DNA from 3 places in the Paenibacillus sp. IHBB 10380 genome. Region 1 is predicted to be linked to each of the others. Evidence: riboswitches for the same ligand, from Rfam matches in the RefSeq annotation. Region 1 holds a riboswitch; each other region holds the start of a gene.
What was found. Region 1 has a riboswitch for cobalamin ahead of metE (5-methyltetrahydropteroyltriglutamate--homocysteine S-methyltransferase). Riboswitches for the same ligand answer to the same signal wherever they lie in the genome.

Region 1 (5,205 bases):
TCAACCCAATTATTAATTTTATCCATTGTTTTAGTATTACATAATTTCAAAGAGTGAATGTCAGCATTGTAGCTATCTTTACTCGCGCGAAGAAAAGGCTTTTTAAACTCCATTCCTTCTTTGACCCAGACTGAATTCGCTATATCCAGTTGAATGCCGTTATCGGAACCTGAGAGTAGCTTTCTTAATTGTTCATTATATGTATTCAATTCCTCTAAATCTAAGCCCTCCCACCCCAGCGTCTTTGCCATTTCTAACGCCGTTTCTCCGGCGCTCCCATTATAGGCGAGTGCTAGTCCAGTAGATATGCTATATGGAGAAATCATCACATTCTCTCCCCCACCACTTTCAACAAGCTGGCGATGAAGCTGTAAGCCCAGTGTATTCTCAGCCTGTATGATCTGAGGATCTATGAGATTTACGGCTTGCTGTCTTTCTTTCAGAGATAATGCGGGTGAAGCTTGGCTAGATGCTGAACAAGCCGGGAGTATAAGCGTAAGCAGACAGATGAGAACCCGTAATTTATACAAACAAGACAACTCCTTATATTGAAACTATATATCAATCGGTACTTGTTAGACGAAATAAAGAGAGAGGATGTTGCATGAAAATGGAAATATTAATCCTTTGATTGGCGGCATATTCAAAAAAAATTTGGGGGCAACAGCGATCGGAAGGACAATCCGTCGCGTAGCGGTCAGTTATCAACGCGATACATTTTTCAAGCACTGATTTTGGTGTTGAGCTCAATTCGTTACACTATATGATCTAAATAGGGGAATGAGCGGTGTCTAATAGTGCGTACTTTATTGGTAATAAATCATCTGATCAAGTGAGAAAGGCATTCGAAGCAGAGGGGATTGAAGTTCATTTATATTTACGTTTATAAGTCACAATGAAATGAGTAGCTAATAAAAGTAAAAAGCAGCCTTAGAGGCTGCTTTTCTATGTCTAAATGATGTACTCAATAGACGTATGTGTTCCCTTTGATCCCGGTTTGCGAGAGTCTCTAAACATACTGTAATACAGAATGGAAGCCCCGACATAGAGTGTACCTGTAATGCTGAACGTGATTGCATATCCCCAATAATGGCCATAGGAAGTAATAAGATAGGATTGAACAGGTCCCATTAATGCCCATCCCAGCATAAACGCTGTCTGTGTCATTGAATTGGCTATGCCTCGTTTAGAATCAGATACACGGTCGATTAAGACGGTGGATAGAATTGGATTCGCAGCGTTCATCAAGGCTTGTCTGAATAAAAAGCTAATGGCTGCGATAGCCAGTATATTAGTAAAACCGGTTAATAGTAGGAAGGGTAGAGAGAGCATCTGGAAGCATATGATGGCTTTTACAGATCCGATCCGTCCTGCAAGTGAGGGGCCGATAAGCATAGATACAATCGTCATAATTTGTCCTAATGAGATGAGTAGACCCACGGTGCTAAGCGAGACGGCGAAACGATTGGTGAAATACAGATTCAAATAGGGAATGACGAGTCCAGAACCAATTCCAATGATGAGCTGTACTAAGGCGAATTGACCTATGATTTTGTATTCAGATTTCAATGTGCGATTGCGGACGGGCACAGTCTGAGGAACAACTGTGGGTGTAGCGTGGATAGATTTAACTGCTTTAGATGGCTCAATGATGAGTAATAGCGGAATAAACGCAGCAAACGTAGCGATCCCTCCGGTAGTTAGTACGATCTGCAAACTTGAAACCCGATTCACCCCAAGACCTTGAAGCATATCTGCTAGAATCCCACCACCCATGCTTCCAATGACCTGTGAAGCTAACACAAGGGATGAATAATAGCTAAAAACCCGTAGGCGCTGTGAAACAGGGACACTCTCGGCTAGAAAGGGTATAGCGAGTACTTGGAATATCGAAGTGAATAGTCCAGTCAAGACGGCAAAGGACAGTAGATTGAACTCGGTCACTAGGAAAGAGCGCCCAATGAAAGCAAGACCGGTGAATAGAGCTCCAATAATTAATAGACGCTTACGACTTGTTCGGTCACCAAGTAGTCCGACAGGAATGAACATGAGCGCCGTAGCTAAGGACTGAATACTAATGATCCTTCCATTCATGGCATCCGCATAACCAAGACCTTGGATAAACAGATTATATAATACGGAGAACATACCGCCTCCGATCTGAAATAAGATATTGGCTAGAAAAAATAATTTGATATTACGAGATAAACTGTTCCATTCTCTCATCATTCGTTGTATGAAATTCACGATATTCCCCCTAACTCTCTACGAACTAATCTTACTATTCTAGCAGTTATAGTAGTGACAAGGGAATGATTTTTTAATCCAAGTATCCCTATTGAGTTGACAGTAATTGAATGTCGGGGTATGATCATAAATATAATCATTACCGTTGAATAAAAATACAATTGCATGTATAATATTCATCGTAATGAATGCTTGTGAAATTGAATAATGTGGAATTAGGTGCTTCAGTTGAACGAATTGAAGCTTAAAAGGGAAGTTCGGTGTAATACCGACGCGGTCCCGCCACTGTAACAGAGGAGTCACTGCTATATAGCCACTGATTGTATAATCGGGAAGGTAAGCAGATGGATTACGATTCTGGAGCCAGGAGACCTGCCTATTTTGACAGCACTGCGTTTACCTACGGGAGATAGGAAGGTGTTAGAGATGGCCGCCAAATCAGGCATATTCAAAAGGCATCTTTATCCTCTTTGTGTTGGGTAAAGATGTCTTTTTGCTATGAACATATAAAGAGATTTGAAATAAGAGGAGGCACATTAACGACATGGTAAAGAGTAGTAATCTAGGGTACCCACGTATTGGCGCGAACCGCGAATGGAAAAAAACGCTTGAATCTTTCTGGGCGGGTAAGATTAATGAAGAGGATCTGATTCATCAATTAGAATCTATCCGATTAGACCATTTAAAGCTCCAACAAAGCAAGGGGATCGATCTCATTCCCTTGAATGATTTCACATTCTATGATCACATCCTGGATACGTCTGCTATGTTCGGTCTTGTTCCAGATCGCTTTGATTATGAGGGTGGGGTTGTTCCAGTCTCCACTTATTACGCGATGGCGAGAGGTGACAAGAATGGGACGGCATGTGAAATGACGAAATGGTTCAATACGAACTATCATTACATTGTGCCAGAATTGAATGGAGCTACTCCAGCTCTGACTAAGAATCAGCCGCTACATGCCTATCGTGAAGCTAAGGAAAAGTTAGGTATTGAAGGTAAGCCCGTATTGGTGGGTCTGTATACGTTCTTGAAGCTTGCTAAAGGATATGCAGCAGATCAACTGGATGCATTAATTGAGCAGTTCCTACCCCTATATAGCCAGATTCTACAAGAGCTGGAGCAAGAGGGTGTGCAGTGGATTCAGATCGATGAGCCTATTCTAGTGACTTCTTTAACGAAACAAGATAGAGAGAGAGTTCAGCATATTTATACAGTGTTGCATGCGGCTGCACCTAAGCTTAACATCATGCTACAGACGTATTTTGAAGCAGTTGATCATTATGAAGAAGTGATCTCGCTTCCAGTTCAGGGGTTCGGACTTGACCTTGTTCATGGACTAGAACAGAATTTGCAATCGATTAAAAAGTTCGGATTCCCAGAAGGAAAAACACTTGGTGCAGGTCTGATTGACGGACGTAACATTTGGCGTTCAAGTCTTGAATCTCCACTCCAATTGTTGAAAGAGCTATCTGAATTCGTATCTTATGATCGGATTGTGGTACAGCCTTCTTGCAGTCTACTGCATGTTCCGGTTAGCACTAAACCAGAGACGGCAATAGATCCTGTGTTAAAAGAGGCTTTAGCTTATGCGGATGAGAAGTTAGATGAGATTGTTCTTCTTGTCCAAGCTGCTAGCGGTCAAGAGGGTACAGATGCGAAGCTAAGTAATAGTAGAAACGCAGTCGAAGCGCTTAATGCGTCTCAGTCAAGAAATCGTGTTGAAGTTCGACAAGCTGCTGCGAATAGGGATTCACAGCCGTCGACAAGAAAGAGTGCCTTCAATAAACGCCAAGTTAGTCAGCAAGAGAAATGGCAGCTTCCATTCCTGCCGACAACGACAATCGGGAGTTTCCCACAGTCACCAGAGGTCAGAAAGGCTCGCCAAAGCTTCCGAAAAGGAGAATGGAGTAACGAGCAATATGAGAAGTTCATTCAAGATCAGATTCAAATATGGATTAAAATTCAAGAAGAGATTGGCATAGACGTACTCGTTCATGGTGAATTCGAACGAACGGATATGGTTGAATTCTTCGGCGAGAAATTGAATGGATTTGCCTTTACGTTGAATGGTTGGGTACAATCCTATGGTTCACGCTGCGTGAAACCTCCGGTTATTTACGGAGATGTGGAGTTCATTGCTCCGATGACCGTGAAAGAAAGTGTCTATGCCCAGTCTTTAACGGACAAACCCGTAAAAGGGATGTTGACAGGTCCATTGACGATATTGAACTGGTCCTTTGTACGTGATGATCTTCCTCGTAATGAAGTGGCCTTCCAGATTGCACTGGCATTAAGGGAGGAAGTTGAGGCCTTAGAGAAGGCTGGAATTGAGATGATTCAAGTCGATGAACCTGCACTTCGAGAAGGACTACCATTGAAGAAAGAGAAGTGGGATAGCTATCTGGAAGATTCCATTCTTGCTTTCCGTCTATCTACATCAACCGTAAAAGACACAACCCAAATTCATACACATATGTGTTATTGTGAATTCCACGAGATGATTGATGCGATACGGGCACTAGATGCTGACGTTATCTCCATCGAAACATCACGTAGCCATGGTGAACTTATTCATACTTTTGAAGAATCCACGTATGAGTTGGGTATTGGATTAGGGGTATATGATATTCATAGTCCAAGAATTCCAGCTGTGGAGGAAATGGTATCTATGATCGATAGAGCTTTACAGGTATTAGACCCAGCATTATTCTGGATTAATCCGGACTGTGGGTTGAAGACACGTGGAATGGAAGAGACGGTAGCATCTTTGGAACACATGGTGCAAGCGACTCAAATCGCTAGAGAAGCAAGAAAAGTAACGAATTAAAATTTTTATAAAAAGGTTACGCACTATAAGCACTGATGATGGTGTTGAGCCATAATAAGAAGGCCAGATTTCCCTGATATAACAGGGGGATTTGGTCTTTTTGAAATGACATAACAAAATGACATCAT
Region 2 (5,205 bases), 2.8 Mb from region 1:
TCAAGGACACTCATATAGGCAGGACCTTAGAGAAAATATGTCTAAAGTATTCAATAGATCTCTATTGGCACATGGGCTTTGCGCTTTGGGTAGACGAGGTTCCTGCGGATTTTAGAGGTCCATCGATGCCTTCCTTGGCCAAACGCATTGCAAGAAATGATTTTATCGATGTGAGCATGATTGGATCTGCTGCAATGGACTTGAAACGCGATCCAATTTCTTGGAGTGATCGTGGATGCTATAAGGAAGTACTTCAGGAATTAAAACTATTGTGGCATGTTTTAGTGAAATATGGAAAGCCACTTCGAAATTTTAAACTATAAGACTTTCTTTTCTCAATGAGATTGGATTTACATAGTAGTAAGTGCTTTAAACATACTCCCATTAATAATAATTTTAATAGTTTGGTAAATATTGAAAAACTTCCCTATAGTTCTTAATATAGTAACAATACTAATCGACAGTAGACAACACTATATTCACGCATCTAAAGCTCCTGGTCTGCCGGGGAATTTCGGAGAAGATGAATCAGCAGACAACCGCATCCACTAAGATAAGCTATCTAAGATGGTGGGGATTCGTGAATAAAAAGGTTAGCTAAGACAACTGCATTATGTTCTTTAATTAAATCGAGGAGGAGATATGAAAACAAAATTAAGTTTATTTATTAATCTAGCAGTGATCTTACTGCTATTTACTTTTGGGAACTCAATGACGACAACGCCTGGAAGTAGTTCTGGTAATGGAAATCCTGCAATTTTATTGTTTGTTCCATTGATCATTTTATTTGTAATACTGGTATTTCAGTGGGTCTATATGTTTAAGGACAAGAAGATACTTTTTAAAACAATAGTTATCATATTTTTAGTGATCGTGAGTCATTACATTGTAGGGGTATACTATCAATTAACTAGCTATCAGAAATACCGAATTTTTTTGGCTCAAGTATACGAAGAGAAATTTGGTTATATAGATTGGCAATACATTAATTCAATTACAACGGGACTGTCAATTCATATAAATAATCAATACTTCAATTTTAATACATATTTATTGATTGTAAGTCTATCACTATTTATATGGCTGCTGTACCAAGTGGTGAAACAGAGATTATTCATCCGAAAAGGATAGACGATCAAGGAAGTGGCTGACAAAGTTATTGCTGCCAATGGCGAAGATGAGGGTAGCTCCTTTCTTGTAGCATAAACTGTTGCCCTTCATAATAAGCCATAACTGAGCTTCTCGCGTATGCCCTATATAGATAGATCTCCTTCGAAATCGGTCTATTTTGTTATCTTCGAAACTAGCATAACTGCTGGCGTACACTAGCTAATTTAAGGGGGGACACGAACGTTACAAAATTTATATATTGCCATCCCATTTCTATATGCTATAATGATTTCGAATGGTACCCATTCACGTCATACCACAATACAAAAGTTTCAGGTAATGGAAGTTTGGTGCAAATCCAACGCGGTCCCGCCACTGTGATAGACTGGATGTTCAGTCTTAAGTCAGGTCATTTTCCTGGAAACTTTGAAAAACCAACCATTTCGAGGCGAAAGTGGCTGGTTTACAAGTCTAGTGTGACGATTTTCGCCTTCTAGGCTTTTTTTGTATGGATAAAGGTGGTACCGACGCTGATGTCGGGAGGGCCTGGCGATGGTGCCAAACAAGTACAAGGATGTACATTAGGTAACGGGTAGGTTCTTCAATGTCGAAGAATATGATACACAACGATGTGTATCTTTTTTATACAAAATGCGGTTGACGATTATCAGGATTAAGGTGTACAGTGGTGGTAGACAACTGTATGATTACTAGTTACACAATGGCGTGTACATATAACGAGCAAAGAGGCTTTTAAAGGAATTCGTTCTTTTAAAGGTCTCTTTTTTTGTTGCCAACTATTTCTTGGAGGTGCCCACATGGACAAAATTTCTTTTAAAACCGACATTTATATGGGACAAGGAGCGCTGAATCGCTTAGCAGAATGGCGGAACAAGCGGATCTTCATCGTCACGGATCCGTTCATGGTGAAATCGGGGATGATCAACCTGTTATTCGAAAGGCTGCATGAAAGCAATGAACAGTACATTTTCAGTAACATTGTACCCGATCCTCCAGTAGAAGTCGTGACAGAGGGGGTGGAGGCGCTTGGGACGTTTCGGGCCGACCTGATCATTGCTATTGGCGGAGGCTCCGCGATCGATGCGGCCAAGGCGATGAAAATTTTCGCTAAAAAAATCTTGGATCAGCGCGATATTCCGTTCGTGGCGATTCCGACAACCAGCGGAACCGGCTCGGAAGTGACGTCTTTTTCCGTCATCAGCGACAAGAAGAAAAACATCAAATACCCGCTTGTATCCGATGACATGCTTCCGGAGGAAGCGATTCTAGACCCTGAACTGGTCAAGAGCGTCCCGGATTTCATTACCGCCGATACGGGAATGGACGTGTTAACCCACGCGCTTGAAGCGTATGTGTCGACCAAAGCGAACGATATCTCCGACGCCTTGGCGGAGAAGGCGATCAAATTGGTGTTCGCTTATTTGCCAAGAGCCTACAAGGATGGGGGCGACCTTGAAGCGCGTGAAAAAATGCATAGTGCTTCGTGCATGGCAGGAATGGCGTTCAACATCACTTCGCTCGGACTTAACCATGGCATTGCGCATGTGGCTGGAGCCAAATTCAAGATTGCCCACGGGCGCATGAACTCGCTGCTATTGCCACATGTGATAGAATTCAATGCGGACTACAAGCCGGGATACGGTAAAGAGGCAAGTAATGCGACGGCTGCAAGATATGCCGAAATTGCCAAGAACCTGGGGCTACCGACTTCCAATGCGCGCAGCGGCGTGCGAAGTCTAGTACAGGTAATCAAGCAGCTTCAGAAACAATTACACATGCCGCAAACGCTTCGGGACTGTGGTGTAGATCAGAACACTTTAGAAGAGATGAGAGAGGCAATTGCCGAGGGTGCTCTGCATGATGGTTGTACGGCTACCAATCCGCGTGTTCCGACAGAAGCGGATGTCATCGAAATATTGAACAAAATGTTTCAATTAGGCTAACCGTATTGACAACGCTTGCATCTATAAATATAATGAAAACAACACAACGACGTGTTAATTAATAGTTAAAGCGAAGAGGCTTCTTAAAAATTCCACGTGAAATTTTAAGGGGCCTTTATATATTTTTTTTAGCTATTTTACGTGTTTCTTTCAAAGAGATGGGATGATGGTATGGACCAACAAAACGAAAAACAACGCGTCATTCAAGAGTATGTACCTGGGAAACAGGTAACGCTAGCTCATATTATTGCGAACCCCAACCAGGATATTTACAAGAAGCTGGGACTGGGATCCGATGCAAAAGATGCCATTGGCATTATGACCATAACGCCAAGCGAAGCCTCCATTATTGGGGCAGATATCGCGACTAAGGCGGCCGGCGTACAGATCGGCTTTGTCGATCGCTTCAGCGGCTCCCTCGTTGTTACGGGGGATGTATCATCCGTGGAAGCCGCCATTAGTGAAGTGCTGCTTGGCTTGCAGAACATTCTCGGATTTTCAGCTGCGAAGATTACGAGAACATAGGGGAAGATGCTATGAAAAAAATAATATTTGCCGGAAGCACTGGCTCGGGCAAGACTACGCTGTGCCAAAGGCTGCACGGTCAGGAGATTGCCTACAAGAAGACGCAAGCCATCGAGACTTTTGATCAAGCCATTGATACACCTGGCGAATGCATCGAGAACCGTTATTTATACAAGATGCTGATGGTCACTAGCGTTGAAGCAGATGTCATCGGGCTTGTGCAAGATTGCACAAAGGAAGAGAGTTATTTTCCGCCGGCTTTTGCGACGATGTTCGCCAAACCGGTTATCGGAATAATAACCAAGGTTGAGCTGGCCCAAGTGGATGAGGACATCGCGCAAGCGAGAGAATATCTGCAAGCAGCTGGCGTAGAACGCATTTTTGAGGTTTCCTCCATGGAAAATGTGGGACTGGCAGAGCTACAGGGATATTTGGAAGGATAGACGAACACGCCATTTGGTTGAGTTTTCACAAGATACAAGCAAATATCGGCAGACAATGAGGTGCATGACACATGAATGGAAAAATTGTAGTAGTCGACGACGAACCTATTACAAGAATGGATATTCGTGAGATGCTTGAAGAAGCGGACTACAAAGTAGTAGGGGAAGCTTCTGATGGTTTTGAGGCCATCGAGTTATGTAAGAAGCATCTGCCCGACCTGGTTATTATGGATATTCAAATGCCTATTTTGGATGGGCTAAAGGCGGGCAAACGAATCATTTCAGAGCAACTGGCCGGCGGAGTTATTCTCTTAACCGCCTTCAGTGACAAACAGACAATTGAAAAAGCATCCTCTATCGGTGCGATTGGTTATCTGGTGAAACCGCTCGACGAAAAATCGTTGATACCTATGATGGAAGTGACGATTGCCAAAGGCAAGGAAATACGCAAGTTGGAACAAGATTTATCGAAGCTATCTCAAAAGATGGAAGAGCGAAAAGCGGTTGAGAAAGCGAAAGGGATTTTGATGAAGGAGAACGGCTGTACCGAAGAGGAGGCCTATCAAACCCTGCGCAAACTTAGCATGGATCGACGATGTCCGATGATGGAAATCGCAACAACAATCGTCATGTCCTATGATTGATTTCAAAGAACGGATTGCGCGTTTGTGCAACCTGCATACGGGGTTGGCTGATGCGGATATCGTGCGACTTACCGAAATTGCCGAGTCATTTGAAATGTCTAACGGGCAGGATGATGTGTTCATCGATGTTCTATCCAGTGTGGCCAATGAGGCGATTGTGGTGTACCACTATCGTCCGAGCTCGGGCAAGTCGCTTTATCGGCGGTCAGTCTCGGGGGAGAGGGCGCTGCGCGAGAACGAACCCGGCGTGCTAAGAACGTTGGAGACGGGAATCATGTCACAGGGACTCGTCGCCAATACGCAAGAAAACCATCTGGTCAGGCAAACCGTGTATCCGATCAAAAATCAAGAGGGTGTCATTGCGGTTATCATCTATGAAAAAGATGTGAGCGACAATATTCAAGCCCATTTCGATGTGACCGGCACACAATATGAAGACGGCGAAATATCTTCTACGTTGACCGCTATGCTGCGGTTCAATGATACCATCATCAATCAGTTGGAGGATGCCGTCCTTAT
Region 3 (5,205 bases), 1.8 Mb from region 1:
ATGAATATTAATCCGATTAATAAGTATGGGAAAAGGATGGCCGTATACGACCACCCTCGCAAGCTAAGACTTCCCATCGTCCAGAATAAAATTTCGTTAATGGTTTTGTTCGACATCGCTGACAGAAAGGATACAATCGCTCCCAGAAAAGATTGCATCACCACACCTGACAGAATCAGACGATTCGTAGGGATCTTCCCACCTTCTCTTGCTAGAGCCAATACACCCCACAACGTAATTACTCCTGCGACAAAAGCCACAAGAGGCAACGTCCATATACCAAATAGAGAATATTGGAGACCGAAAAAGATAAGAACAGACGCCCCAACAGCCGCACCTGAGGATACCCCAAGGGTATACGGATCGGCTAATGGATTCCTAAGAACACCCTGAAATCCAGAACCCGCTACAGCCAGTGCCGCTCCCACTAACATGCCTAGGATAATCCGAGGAAGTCGCACTTTGATCAATATTTGTTCAAAAGAGGGGCTCCAAGTAGGTGTCACAGCATCTCCAATCCATGGTAGCTGATGCACTAAAATCATAACGATATCTTTAATCGGTAGCTTTACTGAACCAATTCCGAGACAGATCAGTAAAGTTAGCACTAGCAGTATGATCCCTACTCCGCTATAACCCGCTAGCTTCTTGCTCATTATTTAAACAAGTCCGGATAGATAGCTTTTGCTACTTCTTTAAGCCCTGCCGTAGCTCTAGGCCCTGGACGGCTCAGCAAGTTATCATCCAATCCGAATATAGCTTCATTCTTCACAGCCGCTATTTGATCCCAACCACTGCGGCCTTTAATCATGTCATCCAGACCCTTTTTAGTCACATCATCAATGACATTCTTGGAATACAGAATGACATCAGGATTATCCTGTATAATCTTCTCTTCACTAATCTTATTCCAACCTACTGTATCGGAAGCTACGTTAATCCCACCCGCAAGAGTGATCAACTCATCCATAAATTCTCCCTTACCTACGGTCCAACCAGGGGAAAATTCTACATATACCTTCTTCTTTTGCTCGGGTGTAACAGATTTAACAGCTTCAATCACTTCATCACGTTCTTGTTTCATGTGATCCGTCACCACTTTAGCTTGTGCTTGATGATCCGTAATCTGGCCATATAATTCAATATTACTTAAGATATCATCTACTGTCTTGGGGTCTGTCTTAAAGATTCGAATTCCAAGATCACGTAGCTTCTTTACCGCTTCTTCGCTCATTGAAATACCTGTAAATACGATATCCGCTTCAGATGCAATAATAGCTTCCTCATTCGGCTTCATAACACCACCCATCTTAGGCTTGGACACCACAGCCTCCGGATAATCATCATAATCAGACACGCCTACAATTTCGTTATCAAGACCAATAGCGAATAGCGCCTCCGTCTCTGCAGGAGACACGGATACAATACGTTTAGGAGCCTCAGCGAAAGTGAAAGACTCTCCTGTTGAATCCTTTACGGTTAATGGATATACCGTTTTCAATTCCTCTGTTGCCTCTGGCTGTTCCGTAGTCGTTACAGGTTGCTCTACTGCTGGTGCATTCTGTGCTTGTTTGTTGTCTGCACCACATCCAGCAAGTGATAACGCTAGTACGAGTGCAAGTAGACCTGAGGTCCACAACTTCATTAATTTGTTCATAAGATTTCTGATCTCCCTTTCTATCTTGACTGGCTTATAACAACAAAAAAAACCTGATCCATTGTTCACAGAATCAGGGATTACGTCTACAAGACTTTATGTTGCTCATAAATGTCGAGAGTACTCTAGCTGGAGCTTTCACCCGTAAGTACTTATTTGCACACGTAACCCTTTCCACGAAGGACCGTCATTCTTCTCATAAGGCAGGTCTCCTGACTTACAGGTAAATCATATCCTAGCCTTCCCATTCTACCTTAGGGCAGAACAGTGACATATAAGGATATTCCCTGTTACACAGTGGCGGGACCGTACTGGATTTACACCAGCTTCCCTTTTAACCCGATTGAACAGCAAGTTAGAGAACTTACTCTCGGGACCTTAAGAATCAACAATATTAAATTTATTGTTTAAGCTACACATCTCTGTTGATTATAGGTGAAAAGCATAGCTGTTACAACCAAGTTTTTGTTGTTTCACCTTGTTGGTTCAATCTACTCGAGCAAAAATATATGATAATTCACATTCTATACAAATATGGATAGCTCAATATTCACTATGCAAAGTACCTGTCCAGCATCCATCATCTAAAGTAAGTAGCAACCTAACTAAGCTACCTGGTTCCACAGACATATCCCAAAAGGATAGCTGAGGAACACTCATCGTTATCAGCTGCCTAATCACCCCACCATGCGTAACAACGAACACCGATGGGATCGTACGATCTCGCCTATCCTCAAACGTCAATGGGATTAAGCTATTCAGAAAGTCCCTGATTCTTGCCTGAAAAAGATCCCAAGCCTCCCCATTTGGTGGAAAAACCGCCTGTGGGTGATCCAGCCATTCACAATACAGAGGGAGTCCGTTTAACTCTTCATATGTCTTTCCTTCCCAATCTCCAAAGTCCATCTCTCTCAAACGATTATCATAAATGGCAACGTCTAGAAGCTCAGGAGCTACGAAGGCTAGACTCTCTTGGCAACGTTTAAGATCACTACAGGCTACTTTACTAAACGTTCTACCGATGAGCTGTCTTCGCAGGGGGATCAGCTCCGCACGCGCTTCCCTTGTAATACTTATATCGCTGTGCCCTAAGTACCGTTTATCCACATTCCAGTGTGTTTTTCCATGGCGCATCAATAATAGCTCCAACGTCACTGCCATAATGTCCCTCCTACAACCCAGATAAGAAGTAGACCTACAACTATAAATGTCAAAGATGTCAGGATCATGAGTCTAATTGTAGCTTTAATATCACTAGCATTCATAACCCGAGTAGCTTCTCCCATATAAGCTCTGAAAGACACGATCCCTTGGTAACTATTCTCGCCACCCATTCGTATACCTAAGGCTCCAGCAACTGCTGATTCTGGATAGCCACTATTAGGACTAGGATGGAGTCTAGCATCATGCTTTACAGTTCTATACGCTCTCTTATCATCTAGTCGCATTATTCTAGCGCTAAAGATCAGTAATATAGCTGTTATTCTTGCTGGGATATAGTTGGCTATATCATCGAATCTAGCCGAAGCCCAGCCTAAATTCATGTACTTATCATTCTTGTAACCTACCATTGAATCCAACGTATTCACTGCTCGATATGCCATAGCAAGGGGAGCTCCACCAATCAGAGCATAGAATAAAGGAGATACAATGGCATCTACGATATTCTCAGCTACTGTCTCCACCGTTCCACGCACAACTTCTGGCTCCTCCAGATGTTCCGTGTCACGACCAACAATCATGCTAAGTGCCTGTCTAGCAGCAGGTAAGTCACCACGACTGAGGTGACCGAATACTTCCATACCCGCATCTTTTAATCCTTTAATGGCAATGGTTGTAGCTATAAGTATCGATTCTGCTATCCATGCAGCCCACGGATGGATCATATACAACCCTTTCAAAAGTCCCCAAGTCAGGGCAAAAGAACCCCCTACCACAACAATCGGTAAAAGTATGCCTGCCTTTTTTAGTGCTGTAGGACGGCTAAAGAACCTCCGTATCCACTTTTCTATACGTTTTATTGCTTTACCCATAAAAATAACAGGATGGGGTAGCCAGCGCGGGTCACCTATCCATAGATCTATAACATACGCAATTAGCACAATCCATATGGCATTCATAGCCATTATCGAAGACTTGCCCTTGCTGCTAGAAGGCTCTCCTTCACGGTCCCGTAGACAATACGTCCAATAGCCGCCCCTAGATCAGTCGCCGTTCCAGCATATGCATGAGTGGCTTCATATGACTTGTTCTGACTAACTCCAAGCACAATCGCATCCGTAGTCGTTCCCGTCGCAACTAGATCATTTTCAACATCGCGTATATCAAGATCAGCAAGCGCCGCCGCCTTGGCTTCTACCGCTGTCATGACTGCATTTACCATCGCGGCTTGCGTTAATTGACCATCAATCATTAACATGATATTGATCGTTCCCGGTCTGTAAGCAGCAAAAGTAGTCCGCTCTGATCCAGCGCGTGCGCCATTCGATACTCCCGCTGTCGTGCAACAAAAGAGAGAAGCAGCCTCCCCTTTCTCTTCCAACACTGCAGCATGTTCTAACTTAACAGCCGTTAGCAATCCTGCTGTCGATTCAAGAGGGTATTTCCACTCTCCGAGCCAATTCGCAATATCTCGCTCTGGATTATCGCATTCATAGAATCGATCCACGTAAATATTAGTAATGCGGTTAATATACCCCTTACCTCCACCGTGAACTGCACTACTAAGACTATCTAAATGAATTGGCGAATGCAGTAATAGATGTTGATCTTCTCTAGTCAAAGTGAGTTCAGGCCATACTGTAGAATGATATTGCTTCGTTACGCCATCCACAAAAGGTGTTGTCATCATTACAGCTCCTATTCTTGTAATTCTTTTCTCAGATTATTCCTCTAATACGCTTGTCATTTCCTTAAGCAATCTCAGATTAGCTTCATGTCCCTTTACTGCTAATCTGATATACCGTGGTCCAAGCCCAGGATACATCGCGCAACTACGAATGAGTATACCTCGCAATCCTAGTTCACGCTGCATATCTTCAGCACTCCAAGAAGGTGGTAGCTCCACCAATAGGAAATTTGCCTCTCCTGGACTTACCTCGCAGCCCATATCCTTGAGTCCAGTAGTCAGAACATTACGTTCCGAAGAGATTAGATCCATCGTCTTCTGTTCGTATTCCTCACTAATTTGCAGACATATCTCACCTGCTAGCAATGCAAGTCCATTCACACTCCATGTGACTTGTTTTCCCTGCATGAGCTTAATGATATTAGGATGTGCCAATGCGTAGCCTAATCTTAAGCCAGGAATGGCATAGAACTTCGTCATGGAGCGCACTAAGAGAAGATGCGGAAATGGAGTAAGCTCTAGCAGAAGCGAATTCCGCTGTTCTTCTGGAATGAAATCTATAAAGGCTTCGTCCACTACGAGATATGTATCATATTCCTCAGCCGTTTCCGCCAAAGCACGTAACTCTTCCAACTTATACTGCACACCATTCGGATTATTCGGCTGTCCAAGGAATAGAAGGTCAACCTGTTGTATTAAC

Region 2: another riboswitch for cobalamin. It lies ahead of UB51_RS11275 (1-propanol dehydrogenase PduQ); the one in region 1 lies ahead of metE (5-methyltetrahydropteroyltriglutamate--homocysteine S-methyltransferase).
Region 3: another riboswitch for cobalamin. It lies ahead of UB51_RS16090 (ABC transporter substrate-binding protein); the one in region 1 lies ahead of metE (5-methyltetrahydropteroyltriglutamate--homocysteine S-methyltransferase).

Annotation. Positions count from the first base shown of each region.
Region 1 covers NZ_CP010976.1:5,438,985-5,444,189, forward strand. Annotated here, with positions in the region: gene UB51_RS24650 (serpin family protein) at 1-530, opposite strand, end outside; gene UB51_RS24655 (MFS transporter) at 952-2,247, opposite strand; cobalamin riboswitch at 2,448-2,641, shown strand; gene metE (5-methyltetrahydropteroyltriglutamate--homocysteine S-methyltransferase) at 2,792-5,077, shown strand.
Region 2 covers NZ_CP010976.1:2,606,114-2,611,318, reverse strand. Annotated here, with positions in the region: gene UB51_RS11285 (DUF3626 domain-containing protein) at 1-323, shown strand, start outside; adenosylcobalamin (AdoCbl) riboswitch at 1,426-1,578, shown strand; gene UB51_RS11275 (1-propanol dehydrogenase PduQ) at 1,929-3,074, shown strand; gene UB51_RS11270 (BMC domain-containing protein) at 3,246-3,599, shown strand; gene UB51_RS11265 (EutP/PduV family microcompartment system protein) at 3,611-4,042, shown strand; gene UB51_RS11260 (ANTAR domain-containing response regulator) at 4,114-4,686, shown strand; gene UB51_RS11255 (sensor histidine kinase) at 4,679-5,205, shown strand, end outside.
Region 3 covers NZ_CP010976.1:3,598,540-3,603,744, forward strand. Annotated here, with positions in the region: gene UB51_RS16085 (FecCD family ABC transporter permease) at 1-656, opposite strand, end outside; gene UB51_RS16090 (ABC transporter substrate-binding protein) at 656-1,657, opposite strand; cobalamin riboswitch at 1,843-2,053, opposite strand; gene UB51_RS16095 (histidine phosphatase family protein) at 2,201-2,818, opposite strand; gene cbiB (adenosylcobinamide-phosphate synthase CbiB) at 2,809-3,777, opposite strand; gene UB51_RS16105 (adenosylcobinamide amidohydrolase) at 3,783-4,508, opposite strand; gene cobD (threonine-phosphate decarboxylase CobD) at 4,542-5,205, opposite strand, start outside.